2 regions of the Streptomyces sp. NPDC026500 genome follow, and region 2 is predicted to be linked to the other one. Evidence: riboswitches for the same ligand, from Rfam matches in the RefSeq annotation. Region 2 holds a riboswitch; the other holds the start of a gene.
What was found. A riboswitch is a leader RNA that binds a small molecule or an ion and turns the genes downstream of it on or off. The one in region 2 is predicted to bind cobalamin.
Positions count from the first base shown of each region.

Region 1: another riboswitch for cobalamin. It lies ahead of ACZ4N5_RS34615 (cobalamin biosynthesis protein); the one in region 2 lies ahead of ACZ4N5_RS04850 (ribonucleoside-diphosphate reductase subunit alpha).

Region 1 covers NZ_JBVHQB010000025.1:57,491-62,847, forward strand. Annotated here, with positions in the region: gene ACZ4N5_RS34610 (cobyric acid synthase) at 1-526, opposite strand, end outside; gene ACZ4N5_RS34615 (cobalamin biosynthesis protein) at 523-1,482, opposite strand; cobalamin riboswitch at 1,590-1,730, opposite strand; gene ACZ4N5_RS34620 (hypothetical protein) at 1,868-2,086, opposite strand; gene ACZ4N5_RS34625 (inorganic phosphate transporter) at 2,107-3,348, opposite strand; gene ACZ4N5_RS34630 (lysozyme) at 3,526-4,272, opposite strand; gene ACZ4N5_RS34635 (class II aldolase/adducin family protein) at 4,468-5,208, shown strand.
Region 2 covers NZ_JBVHQB010000002.1:397,383-402,739, forward strand. Annotated here, with positions in the region: gene ACZ4N5_RS04845 (ribonucleotide-diphosphate reductase subunit beta) at 1-62, opposite strand, end outside; gene ACZ4N5_RS04850 (ribonucleoside-diphosphate reductase subunit alpha) at 62-2,443, opposite strand; cobalamin riboswitch at 2,576-2,723, opposite strand; gene ACZ4N5_RS04855 (GNAT family N-acetyltransferase) at 2,776-3,294, opposite strand; gene mctP (monocarboxylate uptake permease MctP) at 3,382-4,992, opposite strand; gene ACZ4N5_RS04865 (DUF3311 domain-containing protein) at 4,989-5,258, opposite strand.

The DNA of each region.
Region 1 (5,357 bases), on a different contig from region 2:
GCGCCACCCCCATGTTCACGATGTCGGTGCGCCGCAGATTGATCTCGGCCGGGCTGCCGGCCCCCTCACAGATCACCGCGTCATACGTGCCCCGCAACTGGGCGAGACAGTCGAGCACGGTCCCGAGGAGTGCTTCCTGGCGCCCTCCACGCAGCCGTTCGCCGGGGGCCCCGGCGCCCGACAACGGCTCCGCCGCGGGCCCGGACGTCCCGAAGAACCCGCGCGCGCTCATCTCGCCCACCGGCCTGCCCATCAGGACGACCTGACTGGTGCGGTCGCTGCCCGGCTTGAGCAGCACGGGATTCATCAGCGCGGTCGGCTCCACGCGGGCGGCCTGGGCCTGCATGGCCTGGGCCCGTCCGATCTCGGCGCCCTCGCGCGTCACGAAGGAGTTGAGGGACATGTTCTGCGCCTTGAAGGGTGCGACCTTGACGCCCTGGCGCACCAGCCACCGGCAGATCCCGGCGGTCACGACGCTCTTGCCCGCGTCGGAGGTGGTCCCGGCGATCAGCAGCCCGCCACTCATGCGGTGCGCTCCTTCCTGGTGGTCAGAACCGTGAGCAGCACCCGTCCGGCGGCGCTCACGCCGAGCGCGAGCCAGCCGACGCGCCGGGAGAGCCGTACGGCCCGTTCGATGTCGTGGATGTGGACGGCGCGCCCCGCGTCATTGAGCACGGGCCGGTGCTCGACCCGTCCCCCGTACGAGAGGGTGCCGCCGAGCCGTACGCCCAGCGCGCCCGCGAACGAGGCTTCCACGGGCCCGGCGTTGGGGCTCGGATGCTTGCGGGCGTCCGCGCGCCAGGCGCGCACGGCGCCGCGCGGGTCGGACCCGGCCGCGGCCGCGAGGACGGCGGTCAGCCGGGCTCCCGGCCAGCCGGCGACGTCGTCGAGCCGGGCGGAGGCCCAGCCGTAGCGCCGGTAGCGGGGGGACTTGTGCCCGACCATGGCGTCGAGCGTGTTCACGGCGCGGAAGGCGACGAGTCCGGGCACCCCGGCGACGGCGCCCCAGACCAGAGCGCCCACGACGGCGTCGGAGGTGTTCTCGGCGACGGACTCGACGACGGCCCGCGCGACGCCGTCGGCGTCCAGCGCCTGCGGATCGCGCCCGCACAGATGCGGCAGCCGCTCCCGGGCCGTGTCGATGTCACCGGCCGCGAGCGCGCCGCCGACCGCCCGCGCCTCACGGCCGAGGGAGGTTCCTCCGACGACGGCCCAGGTGGCGGCGGCGGTCAGGGCGACGGAAGCGGTGCGTGAGGTGCGTACGGAACGACCGGCGAGCGCGGCGAGTCCGGTGGCACCGCCCACGCAGACGGCGGTGTGCAGGGCGCCCCACCCGCGGTGGTCACGCCACAGGGTCCGCTCCACGGCCGCGGCGGCCCGCCCGAACGCGGCGACCGGATGCCCCCGGCGGGGATCGCCGAGCAGCAGGTCGCCGAGGAGGCCGGCGGCGGCGCCGTACGCGAAGACGCGATCGGCACGCACGGGGTCAGCCCGCGATGCGGTGGAGTGGAACCCTCGTACTCAGCAGAACGGGCAACGGGCAGCCGCGCATGGCGATATGTCCTCACTCAGGGTGTCCACGCCCTGGTTCGACGAGACCGGCGGTGAGAGTTCCTGGCTCCCGGGGAGTTTCTTCCCCGATGACAGTGGCGGGACCGCGCCGGATTCGCACCGGCTTCCTCTCATGCCGCCGTACTTGGCTCCGGCAGTCCACCACGGGGTGAGAACGGCCGTCAACTGGCTGTTGACCTGCGGAGGGACAGTGTGCTCAGGCCCACATACGCGTGGGGTGCGGGACGGTGATCCGTCCCGCACCCCACGCGCGGTACTGCTCGGCGCGACCCTGTTCCGGGCCGCTTGTGCCGGGTTACTTGGTGATGATCAGGGAGATGCCGTAGGCCACCGCCGCGGCGCAGGCCGCGAAGCAGACATAGGCGCCGGTGGCCGCCGCGACCGCGGAACCGCCCTGGGCCGACTCCTTCTTGGAGAGGCCGGCGACGCCGAGGGTGAAGAGGGCGACGAGGGCCACGGTCACTCCGAGGCTGACCCCGAAGACGGATCCGAGGGCTGACCAGTCGATGTTCATGCTGTTGCTTCCTTCGGTTCTCAGGCCACGGGGGACGGCGCCGACGGGTTCGCCGTGGGTTCGGCGGGAGCCGGGATGGTGGCCGTGAGGTTCTCGGCCACGGTGCCGGCCGGGGGCGGGGTGACGGCGGCGATGGCCGTGGTCACCACACCGGCGGGCTCTTCGGCGTCGTTCACGTTGGTGTGGTCGATGACCTCGCGGCGCGAGCGGCGCCAGATCGCGAAGCTGGAAGCGACCAGGAAGACGGCGACGAGGGCGGTGCCCCAGGCACCGAAACCGGTCACCCACTCGGCGAGCGCGCCGACCAGGGCGGCGGCGGGCAGCGTGAGGACCCAGGCGACGGCCATCCGCTTGGCGGTGGACCAGCGGACCACACCGCCCTTGCGGCCGAGGCCCGCGCCCATCACGGAGCCGGAGACCGAGTGCGTGGTGGAGAGCGAGAAGCCGATGTGCGAAGAGGCCAGGATGACCGTGGCCGCGCTGGTCTGGGCGGCGAAGCCCTGCTGCGGCTGGAGGTCGGTCAGGCCCTTGCCCATCGTGCGGATGATGCGCCAGCCGCCCAGGTAGGTGCCGAGCGCGATGGCGAGACCGGCGGAGAGGATGACCCAGACCGGCGGGTCCGAGTCGGGAGCGACGGCGCCACCGGCGACCAGGGCCAGGGTGATGATGCCCATCGTCTTCTGCGCGTCGTTGGTGCCGTGGGCCAGCGAGACCAGGCCCGCGGAGGCTATCTGGCCGGCGCGGTACCCCTTCTTGGTGGCCTTGGTGTCGGCGTCACCACTGAGCTTGTACGACAGCCGCGTGGCGAACATCGCGGCCAGGCCGGCGACGATCGGGGCAGCGACGGCGGGCAGAAGCACCTTGCCGACCAGGACGTCCCCGTGCACCGCGCCGGTACCGGCGGAGGCGATGGTGGCGCCGACCAGGCCGCCCATGAGGGCGTGCGAGGAGCTGGACGGAAGTCCGACGAGCCACGTCACCAGGTTCCAGAGGATCGCGCCGACGAGCGCGGCGAAGATCACCTCTGGCTTGATGCCGGATTCATCGACGAGGCCCTTGGAGATCGTGTTGGCGACCTCCACCGAGAGGAAGGCGCCGACAAGGTTGAGGGCGGCGGACATGGCCACCGCGACCTTGGGCTTGAGAGCGCCAGTCGAGATGGTGGTGGCCATCGCGTTGGCGGTGTCGTGGAAACCGTTCGTGAAATCGAACACGAGAGCGGTGACGATCACGATTCCGAGGAGGAGCGTGATGTGTTCCATTTACCCAGGCTTCTGTTGGACGTCAGTGGCAGGTGGACCGTAGGCAACCTGGATGAACGGAAGGTGAACTGAGTCGGGCATCGTGGTGTCTCAAATGGCGAATCGCCCCTCCGCTTGCATCGAGGGGCGACGCCATGAGTTCGAACGGATGCGGAATCTCGGGCTCCGCTTGGGTTGCTAACCCAGGGCGAGTCGCTTGAGTCGGGTCACGGATCCGTTGAAGAGATTCTGGTCACCCGGCAGGCTGCCGCTGTTGTCGTACTGCCAGAAGGTCCACGCGGACCATCCGGCGGGCAGTGCTCCGGTGTCCGCCGAACCGTAGCGGGCCAGCCACAGCGTGTGATCCGCGGCAAATGCCCGGCTGGAACCGGTGCAGGTGTTCCACCAACGCGTTGTGGTGTAAATCACAGGCCGGCGGCCGGTCTCCCGGTGGATCTCGTCGCTGAAGGCCTTGATCCAGTTCGCCATCCCGGCCTTGCTCAGGCCGTAGCACTTGCGCTTGCCGTACGGGTTGTACTCGATGTCCAGCGCGGGCGGCAGCGTCCAGCCGTCCGCGTGCCACGCCCCGCCGTTGTGTACGAAGTACGCGGCCTGCGCGGCGCCGGAGGACTTGTCCGGCACCGCGAAGTGATAGGCGCCGTGGAGGATGCCGGCGTCGCGTGCGCCGTCGTACTGCCGGGCGAAGTAGGGGTTGCGGTAGGTGGTGGACTCGGTCGCCTTCACGTAGACGAACCGCGCGCCCTTCGCTTTCGCGCTCCGCCAGTCCACGTTCTTCTGGTGAGAGGAGACGTCGTGCCCCTTGGTGTTGCCCGCGGCCTCGGCCGGGAGCGCGGTCAGGGTGGTGCCCCCCAGGGTGAGCGCCGCCGCGACGGCGGTCGAGGCGACGCGGGCACGACGACGGAACGATTGGTGATCACGGGCCACATTTCCCCCCGGAAATGGCGACGTGTGCGACAAATCCCCCAGAGGCTACGGGAAGATCCGGCGCCGCCCGTCGGTCCCCGGCCATTCGTCGGCGGGGGCTGTATGGGCCCATATGTACCCTTACGGAGGCTCGGCTTCCGCTCTAAGCTGCGCCCGCCCGAGTGCGTCGGCCGCCGCGCCTGGCAGGATCGCGTCATGACGGAGCGGCACCGGGACGAACGGGACGGGCGGGAGGATCCGCGGATGGCGGACGAGCGCGACGAGCGGGACGAGTCGGCCGCGCGGGACGCGCGGGACGCCCTTCGACCGGCCTGGGACGCGCTGGTCGCGACGGCCCGCCGGACGGTCGCCGACGGGCTGGTCGTCGGTACGTCGGGCAACGTCTCCGTCCGCGTCGGCGACACCGTCCTGGTCACGCCCACGGGCGTGCCCTACGACCGGCTGACGCACGACGACATCGTCGGTGTAGGCCTCGACGGCCGGCAGGTGATCGGTTCGCTGCGGCCGACCAGCGAACTGCCGATGCACCTCGCGGTGTACCGGGTGACCGACGCGCGGGCCGTCGTCCACACCCATGCCGCGCACGCGACGGCCGTCTCGGTCCTCGTCCCCGAGCTCCCGCTGATCCACTACATGGCCGCAGACCTCGGCGGCCCGGTCCGCGTCGCCCCCTACGCGACGTACGGCACGGCGGAGTTGGCCGAGAACATGCTCAGGGCCCTGGCCGACCGCACGGCCTGCCTCCTCCAGAACCACGGCACCATGGCCTACGGAGCATCGCTGGACCAGGCGTACGACCGCACGGCCCAGCTGGAATGGATGTGCCGCGTCTGGCTCCTGTCCTCCTCGGTCCCCGGCCTCGCGCCCGCCCTGCTCTCACGGGAGCAGCTCGACGAAGCGGGGGAGCGGCTGCGGGGGTACGGCCAGAAGCGGTAGGGCCGCAAAGTGGCAGAGGGAGAGACAGAAGAGGCAGGAGCAGAGGCAGAAGTAGAGGCGGAAGAGGCAGGAGCAGAGGCAGAGGTAGAGGCGGAAGAGGCAGAGGCGGAGGAGGCAAGGCGGACGGCCCGCCCGCTGTCCGCCGTGCC
Region 2 (5,357 bases):
TCGAAGCCCGGGGCGAGGAGGTTCTTCTCGGACGCGGCCTTCTCGGTGGTGGTGTCGCTCATTACTGGCAGGCCTCGCAGGACTCGGGGTTCTCCAGGGAGCAGGCGACGGCGTCGGGGTCGGCCACCTGCTGCACGGGGATGGGCTTCTCGGGCTGCGCCTGGGCCTGCGCCGCGCGGGCGATGCGCGTCGCCGGGCGGGAGCGCAGGTAGTACGTCGTCTTCAGGCCCGACGTCCAGGCGTAGGAGTACATCGAGGAGAGCTTGCCGATGGTCGGCGTCTCCAGGAACAGATTCAGGGACTGGGCCTGGTCCAGGAACGGGGTCCGGGCGGCGGCCATGTCGATCAGACCGCGCTGTGGGATCTCCCACGCCGTGCGGTACAGGTCGCGGACGTCCTGCGGGACCCAGGTGAAGCCCTGCACCGAGCCGCTGGACTCGCGCAGCGCCTCACGGGTCTGCGCGTCCCACACGCCGAGCTTCTTCAGCTCGGCCACCAGGTAGGAGTTGACCTGGAGGAACTCGCCTGAGAGCGTCTCGCGCTTGAACAGGTTCGACACCTGCGGCTCGATGCACTCGTAGACGCCCGCGATGGACGCGATGGTGGCGGTCGGGGCGATGGCGAGGAGCAGCGAGTTGCGCATGCCGACCTCGGCGATCCGCTGCCGCAGGGCGGCCCAGCGCTCCGGCCAGTTCAGCTCGACGTCGAAGTGGTCCGGGTGCAGCACGCCACGGGCGGTACGGGTCTTCTCCCAGGCCGGGAGCGGGCCGTTGCGCTCGGCGAGGTCCGCGGAGGCCTCGTAGGAGGCGAGCATGATGCGCTCGGCGATCCGGGTGGACAGGGCGCGGGCCTCGGGCGAGTCGAACGGCAGCCGCAGCTTGAAGAAGACGTCCTGGAGGCCCATCGCGCCGAGGCCCACCGGACGCCACTTGGCGTTGGAGCGGCCCGCCTGCTCGGTCGGGTAGAAGTTGATGTCCACGACGCGGTCGAGGAAGGTCACCGCGGTGCGCACGGTCTCGTCGAGCCGCTCCCAGTCGATGTCCTGACCGACCACGAACGCGCCCAGGTTGACCGAGCCCAGGTTGCAGACCGCCGTCTCCCCGTCGTCCGTGACCTCCAGGATCTCGGTGCACAGGTTCGAGGAGTGGACGGTGTGGCCGGGCTCCGCCGTCTGGTTGGCGGTGCGGTTGGCGGCGTCCTTGAAGGTCATCCAGCCGTTGCCGGTCTGCGCGAGGGTGCGCATCATGCGGCCGTACAGGTCGCGGGCCGGGATCGTCTTCTTGGCGAGACCCGCCTCCTCGGCCTTGCGGTACGCGGCGTCGAACGCGTCGCCCCACAGGTCGACCAGCTCCGGCACGTCGGAGGGCGAGAAGAGCGACCAGACGCCGTCCTCGTTCACCCGGCGCATGAACTCGTCCGGGATCCAGTGCGCGAGGTTCAGGTTGTGCGTACGCCGGGCGTCCTCACCGGTGTTGTCGCGCAGCTCCAGGAACTCCTCGATGTCCGAATGCCAGGTCTCCAGGTAGACCGCGGCCGCGCCCTTGCGCCGGCCGCCCTGGTTCACCGCGGCGACCGAGGCGTCGAGGGTCTTGAGGAACGGGACGATGCCGTTGGAGTGCCCGTTGGTGCCGCGGATCAGTGAACCGCGCGACCGGATGCGGGAGTAGGACAGGCCGATGCCGCCCGCGTGCTTCGACAGGCGTGCCACCTGGTGGTAGCGGTCGTAGATGGAGTCCAGCTCGTCCAGCGGGGAGTCGAGGAGGTAGCAGGACGACATCTGCGGGTGCCGCGTACCGGAGTTGAAGAGCGTGGGGGAGGAGGGGAGGTAGTCGAGGCGGCTCATGAGCCGGTAGAGCGCGGCGACTTCGTCCACGGAGCGGACGGTGTCGTCCTCGGCGAGGCCGGACGCCACCCGGAGCATGAAGTGCTGCGGCGTCTCGACGACCCTGCGGGTGATCGGGTGCCGGAGCAGATAGCGGCTGTGCAGCGTGCGCAGCCCGAAGTAGCCGAAGCGGTCGTCGCCTTCGGAGTCGATGAGCGCGTCGAGGCGGGCCGTGTGCAGCCGGACGAACGCGGCCGTGCGGTCGGCGATCAGACCCTCGCGGTGGCCGACGGCGACCGACTCGGAGAAGGTCGTGACGCCCTGGGAGGCGGCCTCCGCGGCGATGCTGATCGTGAGCAGGCGGGCGGCCAGCCGGGAGTAGGCGGGATCCTCGGAGATGAGACCTGCGGCCGCCTCGGTGGCCAGTTCGCGCAGCTCGGCCTCGTCGGCGCGGGCGGACCTGCCGCGCAGCGCCGCCGCGGCGACCCGGCCGGGGTCGGCGGCGGTGAGGTCGGCGGTGAGATCGGTCAGGGTCCGCAGCAGCGCGGCTCCGGGACCGTCGGTCTCCACCCGGGCCTGCTGCACGGTCACTGAAGCCGGATCGGCTGGCGCGATGGTCACGTGGGAATCTCCCTCGCTCGGCACGGGGCCCGGCGGGGAGGAAGGGGCACACGGGAGTGCTTCTGGGCAGCACGCACCGCGTCCACCGGCCCATTCCGCGAGGCCCGGACGTCGTCGGCACCCGGGCCGGACGGCCGGGGCGCGCTGTCGGCAGGTCCTCGGACTGACGCGAGTGCGGGCACGCGGAAAGCGAACACGCACAGGTACACCGTTGCGGGACAGTTCCGGATTCGCACCGGATTCCCCTGCGGCGACAGCGACCATGAGCATACATCTTGTGCCGGGCTTCTGGAGTGCCCCCACATCTTGTGTCCGGACGGTGTCGGGGAGCGCTACGGAGTGTGCTGGATCGTCAACTCGTAGGTGAGCAGCCGGATGTCGTCGAGCTCCGGAAGCGGGTTCCAGTCGCGGTCGGGGGTGCGGGTGAAGCCCACGCGCTCGTACAGGCGGTGGGCGCTGTGCATGGTGCCCTGGGTGGACAGCACGACGCGCGCGCAGCCCTCCGCGGCCCGTGCCCGCTCGACGCAGGCGCGCACGAGAGCCTCCCCGGCGCCCCGGCGCCGTGCCTCGCGCGCGACCGCGAGCATCCGGAGCTCGGCCTCCCCGGCGCGGGCGAAGTCCGCCATGGGGCTCCCGTCCGCCACGAAGGTCACACTGCCGAGCACCCGGTCCCCCTCGACGGCGACCAGCACATCGGCGACGTCCGCCCGCCCCGCGACGTCCCGCAGTCTCTCCAGGTACGCGTCGCTCTCCCCGAAGTCGAGCAGCCCGTCTCCGAGATAGGCGCGCGCCGCGATCTCACCGATGGTGGGGTACTCCTCGGGCCGCGCCCGTCTGATGACGATGTCCATGCCGGCGAGTGTGCCCGACCGGCACGGCGACAGGCCGCCGGTTTTCGTCCGGCGGCCCGTCGTGGAGAGCTGTGTCGTGAGCTGTCGCTAGTGGCTCGCGTCCGCCGTGGCCGGCGGAAGCTCCGTCTCGACCCCCGGGTCTCCCGCGTCGGCCGTGTAGTCCTCGGGCGAGGTCTCGTCGATGCCGTCCGGGGCCTTGAACGCCCTGAGGGCGAAGGTGAGGACGACGGCCACGGCCACGTTCAGGACGAACGCCGTCAGCCCGATGTAGCCGATCTCCCCGATGCCGGGAATCTCCTTCGAGCTGCCGCCGAAGTGCTTCTGGGTCGGCGAGGCCACTCCGTAGGCGGCGATCGTGCCGTAGAGCATGCCGACCGCCCAGCCGCCCAGCAGCGCCCAGCGGTGGAACCAGCGCGTGAAGAGTCCGCCGACCAGCGACGGGAAGGTCTGCAGGATCCAGATGCCGCCCAGCAACTGGAAGTTGATCGCCACGGTCTTGTCCATGGTCAGGACGAAGACCAGCGCGCCCACCTTCACCAGGAGCGAGACCAGCTTGGAGACCCTGGTCTCCTGCCGAGGGGTCGCGGCCGGGTTGATGAAGTCCTTGTAGATGTTGCGGGTGAAGAGGTTCGCGGCCGCGATGGACATGATGGCCGCCGGGACGAGCGCGCCGATGCCGATGGCGGCGAAGGCCACGCCCGCGAACCAGTCGGGGAACATGTTCTCGAAGAGCTGGGGAATGGCGAGCTGGCCGTTGGCGACCTTCACGCCGGCCGCGATCGCCATGAACCCGAGCAGGGCGAGCAGGCCCAGCATCAGCGAGTACAGCGGCAGGATCGTGGTGTTGCGGCGGATCACCTCCCGGCTGCGGCCGGACAGCGTCGCGGTGACCGAGTGCGGATACATGAACAGCGCCAGCGCCGAGCCGAGCGCGAGGGTGGCGTACGTCCACTGGCCCGCCTCGGCGGGGACGAGCCCGCCGGCGCCCGCGGCCGTGTACTTGGCGCTCGCCGCCTTGAAGATCTCGTCGAAGCCGCCCAGCTTGATCGGGATGTAGATGATGGCCACCGCGATCACGATGTAGATCAGGGTGTCCTTCACGAACGCGATCAGGGCGGGGGCTCGCAGACCCGAGGAGTAGGTGTACGCGGCCAGCACGCCGAAGGCGATGAGGAGCGGCAGGTCCTTGACGAACCAGTTGGTGCTGTCGCCGCCGCCCACGCCCATCACGTCGAGGACGGCCTGGATGCCGACCAGTTGGAGCGCGATGTACGGCATGGTGGCCAGGATGCCGGTGACGGCCACGGCGAGGGACAGGCTCTTGGAGCCGAAGCGGCCGCGCACGAAGTCCGAGGTCGTCACATAGCCGTGCCGGTGGGAGACCGACCACAGACGGGGCAGGAACGTGAAGATCAGCGGGTAGACCAGGATCGTGTACGGGACGGCGAAGAAGCCGGCCGCGCCCGCCGCGTAGACCGCCGCGGGTACGGCGACGAAGGTGTACGCCGTGTAGAGGTCGCCGCCGAGCAGGAACCAGGTCACCCAGGTACCGAAGGACCGTCCGCCCAGGCCCCATTCGTCGAGGCTGTGCTCGTCGGCGGCTCTGCGCCAGCGCGCGGCGAGGAAGCCCATGACCGTGACGGCCAGGAAGAAGAAGACGAAGACGCCGAGGGCGACGCCGTTCACACCGTTCTTCATGCTCCGGCACCTCCCTTCGCGGAGGCGGACGCGCGGGCCCGCACGTCACGCCGCCACAGCTGGTACGCGATCACTGTCAGCGCCGTGGAGAGGGGCACCCACAGGATCTGGTACCAGTAGAAGAACGGGATGCCGATGAACGCCGGGTCGGTCTTCGTGTAGGAGCCGACCCACAGCATCGCCACGAAGGGCGCGAGCAGGCAGAGGGCGATCACCACACGTACCGGTGTCACCACCGGTGGTTTCACTTCGGGCAGGTCTGACATAGGGCGACTCCGTCCCCTCATCGATCACCTGGGTAACGCGCAGGCAATCTAGGGGATGGTTCCGCTCTAGGGAACCCCTGCTCGGACGGCGGGTGTGGA